Linked DNA regions of Fodinibius salicampi. The protein of the gene in region 1 interacts with the protein of each later gene in a pairwise test. Links are inferred from orthologs where the notes say so. Each region holds a gene or a part of one and is shown in the gene's direction. Other genes may lie near its edges.

Region 1 (3,195 bases):
TATCGCCTATTTCTCAGAAAGAGAGCGGGAGCAGTATTATGATATGCGCCATGCCAGCAAGAAATCGGAGCAGTTTCCCATCAGTTCGGCACGTGATGGAGACCTGCCTTCATGGTCGCCGGATAGCCAGAATCTGCTTTATCATTCCAGTGAAGACGGTGATATGGAAATCTATCTCCGCAACTACAGAGCAAAGGATATACGAAAACTGACCTCCAATGAAGCGACCGATGTTTACCCCTTCTTTTCGCCCAGCGGTAAAGATATTTTATTCTTAACAGACCGGGATGGCAATTTCGAAATTTATACTATGGAACCCGACGGGCGTAATCAAACACGACTCACCTACTCTCCCCATTCCTATGAAGTAGATCCGGTCTGGTCACCTGATGGTGAAAAAATCGCCTTTTCTTCTGATCGCAATGACAACTTTGACCTGTATGTCATGGATAAAGACGGTTCAAATCAAAGGCAACTTACAACCGATCCTCATTTTGATCTCGGACCGCAATGGGCGCCGGATGGACACACTCTCCTTTTTACCTCCAATCGCTTCGGAAGCTTCGATCTTTTCACTATCGATATTAGGAATAAAACCATGAAGCAGCTTACTGCTCATTCTGCAAAAGATTACTACGCTTCTTGGTCGCCCAACGGACAAGAAATTCTGTTTTGTTCCGATCGTTCCGGTCCGGATGAAATCTATATCATGAACAAAGACGGAACAGATTTGAGAAAAATAAAAATCAACCGATACCAATAGTTCATAATTCAAGACCTTTCCGGTATAACTAAATTACTAATTATATATCCGGCTGAATTTCTTGCCATTCATTTGTTATATTAAGCGATCGAATTATACCGTACTATATTTATCATCGGTCGGACTTCGGATTACAGTTGACCACTTTAAAACCTTGCAGTAACATTTAACCATACAGATTGTCGTTATGAAAATTCATGAGTATCAAGCGAAGGATTTACTAAAAAAATATGATGTAGCCGTGCCAGCAGGCGTTTCGGCAACCTCGGCAGATGAGGCCGTAAAAGCTGCTGAAGAAATGAAAGCGGATGGCGCTACACTATTTGTCGTAAAAGCCCAAATCCATGCCGGTGGACGCGGCAAAGGGAAAACGAAAAACAGTGGAGTCAGCGGTGTTATTCTCTGCGATACCATTGATGAAGTCCGTGATGCCGCCGAATCGCTGCTTGGTGATGTACTGGTTACCAAACAAACCGGAGAAGAGGGTCAGAAGGTTCAGCGTATTTATGTAACTGATGGCGTCGATATTGAGCAGGAGTTCTATCTCGGTATTCTGCTCGACCGCTCAAAGAGCAAGAATGTAATTATGGTATCTACCGAAGGCGGAGTGGAAATCGAAAAAGTTGCTGAAGAAACACCCGACAAAATTATCAAGGAATGGATAGAACCGGGTATGGACCTGCAACACAACCAGGCACGCCGTCTCGCTTTTGCCCTCGGGCTCGAAGGCGATGCCTTTAAAAAAGCCGTGAAATTTATCATGGCATTGTATAAGTGCTATGAAGAAACCGATGCAAATATGGTCGAAATCAACCCGCTGGTACTCACTCCCTCTGGCGATGTGATGGCCCTCGATGCCAAGATGACTTTTGATGACAACGCGCTCTTCCGCCACCCGGAAATTGAGGAACTGCGTGATAAATCGGAAGAAAATCCGGTAGAGCTTGAAGCTTCCGAATACGGGCTGAATTATATTAAGCTCGACGGTAATGTTGGTTGTATGGTCAACGGTGCGGGACTTGCCATGGCGACCATGGATATCATCAAGCTTTCCGGCGGCGATCCGGCTAACTTCCTGGATGTGGGCGGAAGCGCCAATGTGGAAACCGTGAAAAACGGCTTCCGTATTATCCTTGAAGATAAAAACGTGAAAGCGATTTTGATTAATATTTTTGGTGGAATTGTACGATGCGACCGTGTAGCAAATGGAGTCATTGAAGCGGTCAAAGATCCTGAAATCGCAGAGAAGGTTCAGGATGTACCCATTATCGTCCGCCTGCAGGGAACCAATGCCGAGGAAGCGAAGGAGATCATTGACAATTCAGACTTGAATGTCATCTCTGCCGTGCTGCTTAAAGATGCTGCGGAAGAAGTTTCCAAGGTGCTGGCGGCGTAATCCAAACAATCCTTCTTATTTACACCCAAGGGACGCGATAAATCGCGTCCCTTTTTTATTTCCTTTCATTTGCAATTAGTAACTTCTTTTTTTAATTCATCTAATGCCCTAATAACAATGTAATACCCTTTGAAATTTTTTTCCTCCATATATATTCGATTGGTCTACTGCCTGTTGGGGGCTCTATTATTACTCTCAGGATGCGATTCATCTTTTGAGCCTCACCAAGAGAATAGTCGCTATTACTTCTCCATGTTCGGTTATCTTGATGCCTCTGCCGATACTCAATGGGTTCGCATAATGCCCGTGCGGGATTCTCTGCTGCACCAGCCGCACGAAATAGATGCCACCGTTACATTGGAAGAGCTAGAAACCGGGAAAACTATAACACTGAACGACTCTCTTTTTCACTTTTCCAATAATCGATATGCCCATAATTTCTGGACAACCCAGCCACTGGAGCCGTCTAGAACGTATCGCCTAAAAGCAGAACGATCCGATGGTGCAGCAAGCCATACCACCATCACTTTGCCCACAGACTATCCCACTCCCATTGCCTATATCTGGGAACCGGACGATTTCACTCCCGATAGAATAGATATTAAAGATATTGAAAAATTGGTGGATGCTCAGGTTATTCATCAAACCCAAGATCAACGCTCCACTATAAATTTCATAAAAGATACCGTTGTAGTCCCTGATAGATCCTATCAAGTACTCATTCAACCGTGGATAAATTATGAATCTATCGGGACAACCCTCGATGCAATCCCCAATGAAGATCTAAAAATATTTGTAGCTGCTGCAACCAATGAATTTCCGGATTTTGCAACCATAGATGAAATAACTATCACCTTTCCGGGGGGAGTATCTAATGTAGAAAATGGAGTAGGTTATGTGGCTGGCATAGTCAGCAAAACAATCCCTTATCGAAGTTGCTTTAACAACAACCTAAAACGCACTCCTTGTCCCCTGATTAAATAAATGCACATGACCAAGCTAAAGTATATACTGAGTACTGGGTATTGTAATCAAC
Region 2 (3,172 bases), on another replicon or contig:
GCGAATTTCATTTTTGGCAAAATTAATTCCGTAAAGAACTTCACTTTTATTATAAACTTTGGTCTGAGGAGAATTAATATATTTAGCGGTCTTCTCATTCCCTAATACGCGCCCGGCATAGGCAATCACTTTGCCCGATGGATTAAATATGGGAAACATCAGCCTTCCCCGGAAGGCGTCGTAGTAGCCCTCTCCTCTGTTACTCGGCTTTATCAATCCTGCTTCAAAAAGATATTCTTCATTTAATCCCGAATCCAAGGCCGCCCTGTAGAGTTGTTCTCCTCCCTCAGGCGCATAACCCAGACCGTATTTTTTGATAATCTTCCGATTGTATCCGCGTTTTTGCAGATAGTCACGGGCCTTTTGGGCTTCATCTGTCTCCATCAAGTGCCGGTAGAAAAAAACACCCGCATATTTAAGGGCGTGATAAATTCCTTCTCTCAGATTGTGCTCTTCGGTAAGCTCTTCGTCATCTTCTTCTGGCAATGAAACTCCATAACGGTCGGCCAATGAACGCATGGCTTCAAGAAAGCCGACCCCCTCCATTTCCATAACAAAGTTAAATACATCTCCCGATTCTCCACATCCAAAACACTTATAGATGCCCAGGTCTGGCGTTACGTGGAAAGAAGGCGTACGTTCGTCGTGAAAAGGACATAACCCTTTCCAACTGCGTCCGGATCGTTTGAGCTTGACGTAGTCTTCGACTACCTCAACGATATCCGAGGCACCGCGCACTTCCTCTTTTTTTTCATCGGGAATCATTACTGCCATAACTCAGAAATAATAATGGAATTTCCGGTCATTATCATCCTATATATCCAGAATTTAAAATTAGACTACACGAATTCTATTACTCCAAATCTACCTTGTTAATCCTTGGATAATACAAAATCAAAAACCATCTATCAGGTAATATTTGAAACTAAGATTCTGATTACTTCCCAAATTTCTAATTCCCTTCTGATATCTTTGCCAATTCACTATGATGTGGGTATATTCCGTCCGACACAACAGAACCGTTTAATTTAATAGAATAGTTCATGAGCGTACTTGTTGGTAACGATACTCGATTAGTAGTACAGGGAATTACGGGCAGCGAAGGTAGTTTCCATACTAAACAAATGATAGAATACGGCACAAATGTAGTTGCGGGAGTCACGCCTGGTAAAGGCGGCCAAGAACATCTGGGACTTCCGGTTTACAATACGGTTGCAGATGCTGTTGAAAAAGAACAGGCAAATACTTCTGTCATTTTTGTACCGCCGGCTTTTGCAGGCGATGCCATTTCCGAAGCCGCCTTTGCAGGGATTGAAGTCATTATCTGTATTACGGAAGGTATTCCCGTTAAAGATATGGTAGTTGCCAAACAAGTAGTGGAAAGCTACGGTGCTGCGCTTGTTGGGCCCAACTGCCCAGGAGTCATAACTCCGGGTGAAGCCAAAATAGGTATTATGCCCGGAAATATTTTTACATCCGGAAAAGTGGGACTCATTTCGAGATCCGGAACGCTTACCTATGAAGCGGTCGACCAATTGACCAAAGCCGGACTTGGACAAAGCACGGCTATCGGTATTGGCGGTGATCCTGTTATCGGAACTACCCATACTGACGCTGTTAAGCTTTTCCAGGACGATGATAATACGGAAGCAATTGTACTCATCGGCGAAATTGGAGGAACGGCTGAAGAAGAAGCCGCCGCTTATATCAAAGATAATGTTGATAAACCGGTCGTTGCCTTTATCGCGGGAAGTACAGCTCCTCCCGGCCGACGCATGGGACATGCCGGCGCCATTATTTCCGGAGGAGAAGGGGGTGCCGATGCGAAGAAAAAGGCACTGCGTGATGCGGGCGTAACCGTCGTTGATAGTCCTGCTGAAATTGGCAAAACGCTCAAAGAATTATTAGAAACAGTTTAGAATTAATTATCTCGTCCGGTCATAAATTGATCGGACGAGCTTTTCTTTGTGGCGGTTCTTTTTTAACACAAACTGTTACCAACAACAGTATTTGAAACTGTTCGAGGTTAAAAAGTTCCATAACGGAGCTATAATTGCTATGGCTTATCTTATCTTTGGACTGGCTATCGGTACATTTATAAGTGCCCTTATAGAAAAATACCACAAAACAGATAAAACCCAGTTAATACCGGCTTCCTACCTTTTTATTCTCAGTGGAATCTTCTTCTTGGTCTTCCTTTATATTGGATGGCCATTGATCGAACAGGTTTTTACCTAAATCCAAGGAAAATTCCTTATTGGAAGAAAGACTGTCTGCCTGTCCAATAACCGGCATATCGTAAGTAAACCCTTTGGGTTTGTAGTGCAATATTTTAGCGTCACTGTCTTTGGGATTATAGATAGGCATTTGATCCAAAGATGACCGATCCACATCACCGGAAATTTTTAGGGAGTCCCCCGCATTGTTTTGATAATTTTTAGCAGTTGGTTGAGCCTGTATATTCATCAAACCTACTATCAAAATGACCGGGAGTATTAAGATAAAACGTCTCATATTTTTTATAGCTTTAATTTTGAAGAATTTGCATATTTATCACCATGCAACCTCACCAAAATCCTAAAATACCTATTACCAAATCCTCAGGATCTGTATAGATAAAACTTTGTTGCAATCAGATTATTGTTTTTCTAACATTTTCGGAACTGCTATTCACCAGATAAGTGATCAGACAACGGCAAATACATCCACAGAAAACCAGATAATAAAATTCCAGTAATTTTATCCCATTACAATTTCTTCTATACTGTGGATATCATATTCAGGGGTTGCGCCACTTTTTTGTGCTACAAATGAACCTGCGGCATTCGCATACTTAAGGAGCTCCTTGCCTTTCTTCCCACACTGTACTCCATAGATCATTGTTGCCAAAAAAGCATCTCCTGCTCCAACACTATCCTTAGCATCGGTTTTATACCCTCTATGGTCAGACCAGCTCCCGTCTTCAAATAGCATTGCTCCCGCCGGCCCTTTCGTTATACAAATGAATGAACATTCAAATTTTTCAGCTAACGTTTCAACAATCTGACAAGAACTTCCCGATAAAGAAAACCACTTTTTAATTTGTTCCAGCTCGGCTTCGTTCATTTTAATGATATCAGCGGCGGCAAGAGAATCCCTGATAACGGTTCTATCTATATGAGGCGGACGTAAA

The links. The genes of interacting proteins can lie anywhere in the genome.
Region 2: the proteins of sucC (region 1) and sucD interact in binary tests that used the Escherichia coli proteins (3 or more experiments, as listed by UniProt). The link is inferred for Fodinibius salicampi from one-to-one orthologs.

Annotation. Positions count from the first base shown.
Region 1 is NZ_BAABRS010000003.1:222,992-226,186, forward strand. Bases 80-3,054 are described here. They hold sucC (ADP-forming succinate--CoA ligase subunit beta), read left to right. Parts: upstream 80-950; coding sequence 951-2,159; downstream 2,160-3,054. Other genes in these bases: ABEB05_RS12150 (TolB family protein), read left to right, coding at 80-763; ABEB05_RS12160 (hypothetical protein), read left to right, coding at 2,289-3,054. Also shown: more of ABEB05_RS12150, read left to right, coding at 1-79; more of ABEB05_RS12160, read left to right, coding at 3,055-3,143; ABEB05_RS12165 (TonB-dependent receptor), read left to right, coding at 3,150-3,195. UniProt on the Escherichia coli protein: Succinyl-CoA synthetase functions in the citric acid cycle (TCA), coupling the hydrolysis of succinyl-CoA to the synthesis of either ATP or GTP and thus represents the only step of substrate-level phosphorylation in the TCA.
Region 2 is NZ_BAABRS010000001.1:1,367,079-1,370,250, forward strand. What follows is about bases 30-2,981. They hold sucD (succinate--CoA ligase subunit alpha), read left to right. Parts: upstream 30-1,043; coding sequence 1,044-1,919; downstream 1,920-2,981. Other genes in these bases: dnaG (DNA primase), read right to left, coding at 30-774; ABEB05_RS05670 (hypothetical protein), read right to left, coding at 2,143-2,514; ABEB05_RS05675 (carbohydrate kinase family protein), read right to left, coding at 2,740-2,981. Outside these bases: more of dnaG, read right to left, coding at 1-29; more of ABEB05_RS05675, read right to left, coding at 2,982-3,172. UniProt on the Escherichia coli protein: Succinyl-CoA synthetase functions in the citric acid cycle (TCA), coupling the hydrolysis of succinyl-CoA to the synthesis of either ATP or GTP and thus represents the only step of substrate-level phosphorylation in the TCA.